DNA from 3 places in the Gordonia pseudamarae genome. Region 2 is predicted to be linked to each of the others. Evidence: predicted binding sites of a transcription regulator. Region 2 holds the regulator's gene; each other region holds the start of a gene.
The links. The regulator LexA, encoded in region 2, represses DNA repair genes until DNA is damaged. The targets are predictions, from matches to a motif close to CGAACANNTGTTCG.
Positions count from the first base shown of each region.

Region 1: a site for LexA is predicted at 1,675-1,688, ahead of ruvC (crossover junction endodeoxyribonuclease RuvC). Genes of this name have one in related genera too.
Region 3: a site for LexA is predicted at 1,172-1,185, ahead of GII31_RS00950 (HNH endonuclease signature motif containing protein). Genes of this name have one in related genera too.

Region 1 covers NZ_CP045809.1:2,336,238-2,339,514, reverse strand. Annotated here, with positions in the region: gene ruvB (Holliday junction branch migration DNA helicase RuvB) at 1-422, opposite strand, end outside; gene ruvA (Holliday junction branch migration protein RuvA) at 442-1,038, opposite strand; gene ruvC (crossover junction endodeoxyribonuclease RuvC) at 1,088-1,654, opposite strand; gene GII31_RS10305 (YebC/PmpR family DNA-binding transcriptional regulator) at 1,816-2,571, opposite strand; gene pdxT (pyridoxal 5'-phosphate synthase glutaminase subunit PdxT) at 2,667-3,277, opposite strand, start outside.
Region 2 covers NZ_CP045809.1:2,200,830-2,204,106, reverse strand. Annotated here, with positions in the region: gene nrdR (transcriptional regulator NrdR) at 1-263, opposite strand, end outside; gene GII31_RS09730 (LysM peptidoglycan-binding domain-containing protein) at 443-751, opposite strand; gene lexA (transcriptional repressor LexA) at 1,152-1,835, shown strand; gene ptsP (phosphoenolpyruvate--protein phosphotransferase) at 1,911-3,277, opposite strand, start outside.
Region 3 covers NZ_CP045809.1:235,238-238,514, forward strand. Annotated here, with positions in the region: one part of gene GII31_RS00940 (IS3 family transposase) at 1-93, shown strand, start outside; partial or broken gene GII31_RS22710 (ISL3 family transposase) at 281-412, shown strand; gene GII31_RS00945 (hypothetical protein) at 753-1,049, opposite strand; gene GII31_RS00950 (HNH endonuclease signature motif containing protein) at 1,190-2,791, shown strand; gene GII31_RS00955 (very short patch repair endonuclease) at 3,269-3,277, shown strand, end outside.

The sequences.
Region 1 (3,277 bases), 140 kb from region 2:
ACGTCGACCCGGAAATCCTCCATCGCCAGATACAGCATCTCCTCGGCGGGCCGGGCGATTCGGTGGATCTCGTCGATGAACAGCACATCTCCCTCGACCAGGTTCGACAGCATCGCCGCCAGGTCCCCGGCCCGTTCGAGGGCGGGTCCGGAGGTGACACGGATGGCCGCACCCATCTCCGAGGCGATGATCATCGCCAGCGATGTCTTGCCCAGGCCGGGCGGACCCGACAGCAGGATGTGATCGGGGGTGCTGCCCCGGCCCTTGGCGCCCTGCAACACCAGGTCGAGTTGTTCGCGCACCTTGGGCTGGCCGATGAAATCAGCCAGCGACCGGGGCCGCAGGCCGGCGTCGAAATCGCCGTCACCGGGCATCGGCACGGCACTCACCTCCGAGAACTGTCCCGGGTCGTCGGTGTCCATCACTGCCTCCCCTCGCCGGTCATGACGTCTTGCCGAGGGCACCCAGAGCGATGCGCAGCACCGTGGACGCGTCGGCGGACGGATTGTCGGCGAGCACCGCCTGCACGGCCTTCTCCGCCGCCGCGGCGGTGAAGCCGAGACCGACGAGCGCGTCGTTGACCTGTCCCCGTACCGAACCCGCGGCACCGGTCGCACCACCGGCACCGGCACTGGTCGGCATCTCCACCTTGTCCCGCAACTCGACGACGAGTCGTTCGGCGACCCGCTTGCCGATACCCGGCACCGATATGAGCGCCTTGGTATCCGAATCGGCCAGTGCGCGCCGCAGCGCGTCGGGTTCGAGTACCGCCAGAGTGGCCATCGCCAGGCGCGGGCCCACCCCGGTGACCGTCTGCAACAGCCCGAACAGCGACCGCGCGTCCGGATCGACGAAACCGTAGAGGGTCATCGAGTCCTCACGCACGATCATCGTGGTGAGCAGGGTGGCCTCGGCCCCCCGCCGAACCGTGGCCACCGTGGGCGGGGTGACCAGCACCCGGTACCCGACACCACCACAGTCGATGACCACATGATCGAGCGCGATATCGATCACCGGCCCGCGGACCGACGCGATCACCGGGCCCCTCCTGTCCGGTCGGCGCGCGCACAGTTGCGCGCAGACGCGATCACCGGACACCGCCCGCGGCCTCGGCGACGCGGGCCCGGTGCCGCGCGGCGAGGGCGTCGGCCCTGCGTTTGGCCTCCTCCATCCGTTCGGCCATCGGACCGCGCCAGCAGTGGCAGATCGCCAGCGCGAGCGCGTCGGCGGCGTCGGCCGGTTTCGGTGCGGTCTGCATCCCGAGGATCCTCGTCACCATGGTGGTGACCTGTGCCTTGTCGGCGCGGCCGCTGCCGGTGACCGCGGCCTTGACCTCGGAGGGGGTGTGGAAGCGCACCGGCACATCGCGCTGACCGGCGGCCAGCGCGATCACTCCCCCGGCCTGCGCGGTACCCATCGCCGTGGACACCTGGTTCTGAGCGAATACCCGCTCGATGGCGACGACGTCGGGCCGGTGGACGTCGAGCCAGTGGCAGGCCGCGGTATAGACCGCCAGCAGCCGTTGCGAGAGTTCCATGTCGGTGGGAGTGCGCACCACGTCGACATCGAGGGCGGTGACCGAGCGGCCCTTACCGGACTCGACCAGCGCGATACCGCATCTGGTCAATCCCGGATCCACACCCATCACCCGCACCCGCGCACCTCCCGGCATAGAGAACAACTGTTCGACATGGTAGCCGGTCGGCGCCGCGACGCTCACAACAACACTCCGCACTCCACGTCCCCAACACCGGGCCATGGCCGGGCAACCACGAAGGCGCCGCCCGTGGGCGGCGCCTTCGTGGAGTGAACGGCTCAGTCGTTCTCGAGTTCGGCGAGCACCTCGTCGCTGATGTCGACGTTGCTGTACACGTTCTGCACGTCGTCGGAGTCCTCGAGCGCGTCGATGAGTTTGAACACCTTGCGCGCGCCGTCGGCGTCGACCGCGACCTCGACCGACGCGCGGAAGCTGGCCTCGGCCGAGTCGTAGTCGATCCCGGCCTCCTGCAGCGCCGAGCGCACGGCGATCAGGTCGGTGGGTTCACTGACGATCTCGAAGGTGTCGCCCAGGTCGGAGACCTCCTCGGCGCCGGCCTCGAGGACGGCCATGAGTACGTCGTCCTCGCTCTGGTCGTTCTTCTCCAGGGTGACCACGCCCTTGCGGGTGAACAGGTAAGACACCGAACCCGGGTCTGCCATGTTGCCGCCGTTGCGGGTCATCGCCGTCCGCACCTCACCGGCGGCGCGGTTGCGGTTGTCGGTGAGGCATTCGATGAGAATCGCCACCCCGTTGGGTCCGTAGCCCTCGTACATGATGGTCTGCCAGTCGGCACCGCCGGCCTCTTCGCCACCACCGCGTTTGCGGGCGCGCTCGATATTGTCGTTGGGAACCGACGACTTCTTGGCCTTCTGAATGGCGTCGAACAGGGTCGGATTACCTGCCGGATCACCGCCACCGGTGCGCGCCGCCACCTCGATGTTCTTGATCAGCTTGGCGAACATCTTGCCGCGCTTGGCGTCGATGACCGCCTTCTTGTGCTTGGTGGTGGCCCATTTGGAATGGCCGCTCATAGTTCTCCCGGTGTCGTCGTTCCCGTTGCGTTCGCGTGGTGCCCGGCCGGTGATCGTGCGGCACCGGCCGTGCGCGCACGATTGTCGGCGTGCGATCAGGTGTCGATAGTACCGACGCCGCGATCGGAGCCGGAAACCTCCCGAACCATGTCGACGAAATAGGCGTGCACCCGGTGATCGCCGGTGACCTCCGGATGGAACGAGGTCGCCAGTACATTGTCCTGTCGCACCGCGACGATCCGCCCCTGTGCGGGGCCGTCGGGGACCCGGGCCAGGACCTGTACCTCCGGTGCCACCGACTCCACCCACGGCGCGCGGATGAACACCGCCCGCATCGGCCCCGCATCGGCCCCGTCGGTGATGCCGGCGATCTCCAGATCCGTCTCGAAGGACTCCACCTGTCGGCCGAAAGCGTTGCGGCGCACAGTGATATCGAGTGCATCCAGATGCCGGGCGTCGGGTCTGGTATCGAGGATCGTGCTGGCGAGCATGATCATCCCCGCACACGAGCCGTATGCCGGCAGCCCGTCGGCCAGCCGCCGCGACAGCGGTTCGAACAGCTCGAGCACCGTCAGCAGATGACTCATCGTGGTGGACTCACCCCCGGGGATGACCAGACCGTCGACGGCGTCGAGTTCACCGGCCCGGCGCACCGTGGTGACCCGGGCCCCGGATGCCTCCAGGGCCGCCAGATGTTCACGGACAT
Region 2 (3,277 bases):
ACCTTCTGTGCCAGCAGTGCCAGCGAGTCCTCGTCCACGTGCCGGCCCTGACATGCCCGGCGGACACCCCGCATCACCTTTTCCCGGCTGAACGGTTCGGTGACCCCGTTGCGTTTGACCACCGACAGCACCGCACTCTCGACCGTGGAGAAGCGGCGGCCGCACTCCTGGCATGCCCGCCTGCGCCGGATCGCCTGCCCTTCGTCGGCGACACGCGAGTCGATGACCTTGGTGTCTTCGTTGCGGCAAAACGGGCAGCGCATGTTGTCCTCATGACCGTTGCGGGGCGCACCGGCGCACCGCGGAACGGTCACACCGTGTCGGTTTCCGACTGGACCCTGTGGCATGAGAATACCGCCGTCCGGCGACGGGTTCGATCCAGCCCTCAAGCCGGCTACCGCCGCACAGCGCATGTTTATCGGCTTTCCGGCGTGGTCCCGGCTCATCGGTACCGCGGAACGAGCAGCGGCTGCCCGACCGTCAGACCCGAACCGGCCAGGTCGTTGAGCTCGCGAATCTGCTCGGCGACCACCTCGACGGGATGCTCCGGGGCCACCCGCGCGGCAACCGCCGACAACGATTCCCCCGAGCGCACATAGACAAGTGAGCTTCCGTCGGGGTCGGGGGCGACCACGGCGGCGTAGTTGTTGCCGACCACGATCAGCACCCACACGAGCACCGCCAGCGCGGCACCGACCAGCACCGCCGCCGTGACCGCCCGGCGCCGGGCGATGGTCTCCCACGAAGTCATCCCCCGCGGATCGTGTGCCGGTGCGGCACAACGGGTCCCCGCCGGCCGGGTGCGACCAGGCGGCGCCGGGCGGCCACCGGCGTCACGCCGGCCGACCGGGCGCTCCCGGACACTCCGGGAACTCACACGCACATCGCCGCGGGGTGCGTCGGCACGTCGCGCCGGGCGGCGGACCTGGTCTGCGAATGTCGCGGGCATGGCAACCACCTCCGAGGTTGTTCGATCAGTTGTTCGATGAACTGATGTTCGATTATTACCACGGGGGTGCGACAAAGTCGCCCCTATCTCGAACAAACGTTTGATACCAGCGGAAAGTTCGTCTACGCTGACGTTCGAATATCTCAACGAATCAAGAGATCAACCCACGCGCGGCAGGCCTGACCGACAGGAGAGAACATCCATGAGTGAGAAGACCGGCAAACCGTCCGGCACAACCGATGTCGCCGTGGCGGAGAAATCGCTGACGCCGCGCCAGCGTGCTGTGCTGGAGGTTATCCGGACCTCGGTGCGCGAGCGCGGGTACCCGCCGAGCATCCGCGAAATCGGCGACGAGGTCGGCCTGGCCTCGACCTCATCGGTGGCTCACCAACTGCGCACCCTCGAACGCAAAGGCCTGCTCAAGCGCGACCACAACCGTCCGCGCGCGGTCAACGTCCAGGACGCCCACCAAACACCCGCCGCATCGTCGGCCGTCGACGACGCGCTGCCCACACCCACTTTCGTACCCGTGCTCGGCCGGATCGCCGCCGGTGGACCGATTCTCGCCGAAGAGGCCGTCGAGGACGTGTTCCCCCTCCCGCGCGAACTCGTCGGCGAGGGTTCGCTGTTCATGCTCCGGGTGGTCGGCGAATCGATGATCGACGCGGCCATCTGCGATGGCGACTGGGTGGTCGTCCGGCAGCAGAACGTCGCCGATAACGGCGATATCGTCGCGGCGATGATCGACGGCGAGGCCACGGTCAAGACATTCAAACGCAAGGACGGCCATGTGTGGCTGATGCCGCACAACGAGCACTTCCAGCCGATTCCCGGCGACGACGCCGCGATTCTCGGCAAGGTCGTCACGATTCTGCGGCGCGTGTAGTCCAGAACCCGCCGACCCGCACCGCCCCCGGGCCGTTGCACGGGCCGATCGGGGTCGGTGCCTATTCGGTGTGGCCTACAGCACGATCGCCGCCACCGCGGTACGCGCGGCTTCGGGATCGGCTGCCGCCAGCGCTGCCTGCGCGGCCTCGCGGCACTGATCGCTGGTCGTCTCCGCCAGCCGCGCCCCCACCGCCGCGGCGGCCACCGGCGCACTCGACAACGATGTGATGCCCATACCGACCAGAACACACGCCAGCAGTGGGTCCGCGGCGGCCTCCCCGCACACGCCGACAGGTTTTCCGAGATCCTGACCGGCCCGCGCCACAGTGGCGACCAAATGCAGAACCGCCGGCTGCCACGGGTCGGTGAGCGCGGCGAGTTCGGCCGACATCCGGTCGGCGGCCATCGTGTACTGGGTCAGGTCGTTGGTGCCGATCGAGACGAAGTCGACCTTGGACAGGATCGCGGGTGCGAGCACGGCCGCAGCGGGGATCTCGATCATCACACCGGCCACCAGCCCGCGGCCGCGTACCTCGGCGGCGAACTCTTCGGCCTCGCGAGCGTCGGCGATCATCGGCGCCATCACCCACGGTGTGACGCCCGCGGTTTCGGCGGCCCGGCCGATGGCGTCGAGCTGGTGGGCACGGATCTCCGGGTGTACCGAGGCGATCCGGTTACCGCGCACACCCATCGCCGGGTTGGGCTCGTGTTCCTGAGAGACGAACTTCAGCGGTTTGTCCGACCCCGCGTCCAGTGTCCGGATGACAACCTTGCGGCCGTCGAACGCATCGATCACCTCGCGGTAGAGCGCGGCCTGCTCATCGACGGACGGCTCGTCGGCCCTGTCCAGAAAGGCGAGTTCGGTCCGGAACAGCCCAACCCCCTCGACGGGATGGGCGGTCGCCGCCCGTGCCGAGGTGCCATCGGCCACGTTGGCCAGCACGGACACGGGGTGTCCGTCGGCGGTGCGGCCCGGACCGGTCCACGCCGCGGCCGCCAGCGCGGCGCGCCTGCTTTCCTCGACGCGGGACCGGGCCCGGGTCTGATCAGGTTCGATCTCCACGACGCCGGTGGTGCCGTCCACCAGTACCGCGGTGCCCGCGGCCACGCCGGCGAGATCGGTGACCGCGACAACGCAGGGGATACCCAGTTGGCGCGCGATGATCGCGGTGTGGCTGGTCGGCCCGCCGAGCCGGGTGACCAGCGCGGTGACCAGCGCCGGGTCCAGTCCCGCGGTGTCGGCGGGGGCCAGATCGTCGGCCACCAGGATCGACGGCGTATCCGGTACCGGCACACCGGGTTCGGGCACACCTAGCAGTTCGGCCACGACGCGGTCGCGCACGTCGTTGAGATCGGTGACGCGTTCGGCCATCAGCCCACCCAGCTTGGTGAACAGCGCCGCGAACTCCTCGGTGGCCGCGATCGTCGCGCCGGGTGCCT
Region 3 (3,277 bases), 2.0 Mb from region 2:
TGGATTGAGCGGACCTATCACCGCAAGCGCCGGCAGCGCCGCCTGGGCCGGCTCACCCCGGTCGAGTTTGAGACCATTAACAATGCCGCATAGACGGCCTGAACCGCTCAACCCCACGAGTCAACCGAAGTGGGGGCAGTCCCTACCCCCTGGATCACGAACATTCTTCACGCTACGAAAGTGATTGCTGGTCTGTCTGATCGGACAGTCAACACGGCGACGGCGCGATTGTCCAGGGTCGAGGTAGGAGCTGTGGATGAATCGGTCAACAACAGGGCCGGTGGCCACCCACGGTGGCGGCACGGGTGCTATGTCGGCGGTCCGCAAGAGTCACGGCGATCAGTCAACCGAGCAACGTGGCATCGTCGAGCAACTCCGTGTCGACAACAGCGACCTGTATGAGGCGTACATTGGGAATCCTGTGACGAAGGGTAGGATATTGCCGAACGCGTCAGTTTGTCGGATCGGTTTCGAGTGCTTCGACGAATCCGCCGGGTTTGCAGGTACGGTTGGCAGGGCATCGCCGTGGGCAGTACAGGCTGTCATCCCTATCGATGAATCAGTATCACTGGTCGTCTTAGCTGTGGTGTAACCCGTGTATTGAACGGCCTTCGATGCAGTCACCATGGTGATTCTTGGAGTGTAGAGGCTCGACGTCGAACGCCAGTTTCAGTAGTTTTTCGGCTGCCTGCTCGGCAGCCTTCCCCCGCGCGTTCCACCATGCCGGATCGGACTCCACCTCCCCGGATACATCAAAGGCGTACTGCTGAAAGAACTAGCCAATCTGTGTGATTGGACAGTAAACACGGTGGCGGCACTCTTGTCCAGAGTGGATGCGGGGTGTGGATAGGAATATAGGTATCGAACAAGCCGCTGAGTTCGGAGTCGGCGTCGATCGCGCCGGGGAGCGGGTCCATGAGCGCGAAGATGCCGGGGGCATCGTCGTAGTGACCGTCGTAGCGGGTGAGGTTGGCGGCGGAGAGTCTGTCGATGCCGGACTGGACGTCGACGATGGTGTTGTCGAGGTCGACATACAGGATCTTCTTCATGACGTAAGCATGTCTGTGAGGTACGATATCTGCTGGCCAGCCGGCATTCCGAAGCCACGTGCATTCGTTCGATCAGATGAATCTCAACCACCGTGCGCAATGTCAGATCAAAATCCACGGTTCGAACGTATGATCGGTATATGGCTTGGGGAGAAGCACACCACGACGGCGAATCGTGTTCGACCGATTCGCCGGTGGCGACGATATCGGACCGCCGCTCACCCTTACGGATGGTGCGCGAGACCGCATCCGACAACGACCTGTCGGCACCTGAGCTGGTGGAGGTGCTCGCCCATTGCGCGTCGACGGTGGCCGCCGCCCAGTACCGAATGATCAGGACGGCCAGCCTGATTCACGACGAGCGCGCCGAAGAACACGCCTATGAGTGCAGTCTGGTCGACTCGGGTGAACGTACTCCGGCCGAGTTGATGGATTCGGTTGCCGCAGGTAAAGATCCGCATAGAGATTTCGGCCCGGACGGTCTCGAACGCGCAATCGCGGAGGTGGGTGCGGTGTTGACGGTCACTCCGGCCCGCGCCAAGGCGTTGATCATCGCGGGCGACGCAGCCCGCTACCGTCTGGTGTTCACCTCGCACACGCTGGCCGAGGGACGTATCGATCTTGACCGATTCCTGCGCGCTGTCACACGCACCGACCTGTGCTCCCCGGAGGCGATCGCCGATATCGACGCTCACCTGGCCGGGGCGATCCTGGACAACCCGCCGATGTCCACGATCCGCTTCACCACCCTTGTCGACGCGTTGATTGCCCGCTGGGATCCCGAGTCTGTGCGTCGGCAGACCGAACGCAACAAATCCGACCGCAAGGTCACCATCACCCCCGACCGTTTCGCCCGCGGCAACTCGCGTCTTGGAGCGTCGCTACCGGCAACGGACGGCGCAACGGTTGACGCCACCCTGAACGCGATGGCGGGTTCGGTCCACTCAGCCGACCCACGCAACAAGCAACAACGCCGCGCCGACGCCCTGGTCGCGCTCGCCAAAGGCCGCACTGATCTGCCGTGCCTGTGCCCAGCCTGCACCGCCTTCGCCGACATCGACGAGGTGCCAGAGCCCGCCGATCGCGACGAGGCATCGCAGACGAGCGCTGCCGACGCCCGTATGGGTGCCCGTCCGGTGTTCCACATTGTGGTGAACCTGTCGACTCTCCTCGGCCTGGACAACGACCCCGGTTTCCTCGACGGGCACGGCATCGTCGACGCCACCACGTTGCGCTCCCTGCTGGCTGAGGCAGACCGCAGCTACATCAACCGCCACGCTGCGCAGCCAGACACTCAGCCAACCAAGTACACCCCGAGCCGAAAGCTGATCAACCTCGTCAAAGCGGGTGAGCTGTGCTGCACATTCCCCGGCTGCAACGCCCACGTCTGGACCGCCGACATAGACCACACCGTCCCGTTCGACCACCGCAATCCCACCTGCGGAGGACAAACCGTCCTCGGCAACCTCAAACCGCTATGCCGCTTTCACCACCGCGCAAAGACCTTCACCTCCTGGCAGGACTACCAGGACGACCTCGGCCGCGGCTGGTTCCAATCACCCACAGGCCACATGTTCTACGGCGCCTTCTTCACTGGCCGAACTCTGTTCCCAGGCCTCATCCCGCACCGAGACCCCGAACATCCTGGCCGCGCCACCCTCGATGCCGCCCGCCGCAAACGGATCGCCAAACAAGCCGATGACCAGCGGCGATGGGACGAAGCTAACCCACCTCCGTTCTAGACTAGTAGGGATGGGCGCCGACTGACGGTCTTGATGTTGTTTCCCGCTCAGGATCGTGCAACTCCGCTGCGGGAAGTCGTGGGGCGGGGCGGGGATACCCTACGGCTTCTGCTGATTCGCTCACTGTAAGATCGCCAGATTCAGTTCGGGCGAGTAGCTGACATCCGATGCGGCGCTGCTGAATGCCGATCTCGAAGCCCGTGCGCAAGCGCTCGGCATTCAGATCTCGGAGCGGATGGAGGACGCTGTCCCAATGTTGGCGATGCGGTCGTCGCGATCGGTGACCGGGAAACTGCTGCTGCGCGAAATGTGCGAGACGCGAGCGGTAGCGTTATCGACGTCGGGGACGTGGGCCTGAGCAAAGCGCGCAGGACGGTCGGCTGCAGAAGGCGGCGCTGCACGTGAGACGTCAAGGCGAATGCGATCGGACGATGACGCGGTCCAGGTTGTCAGTTGTCGGCCGGTATTCTCAGACCTGTGGCTGAC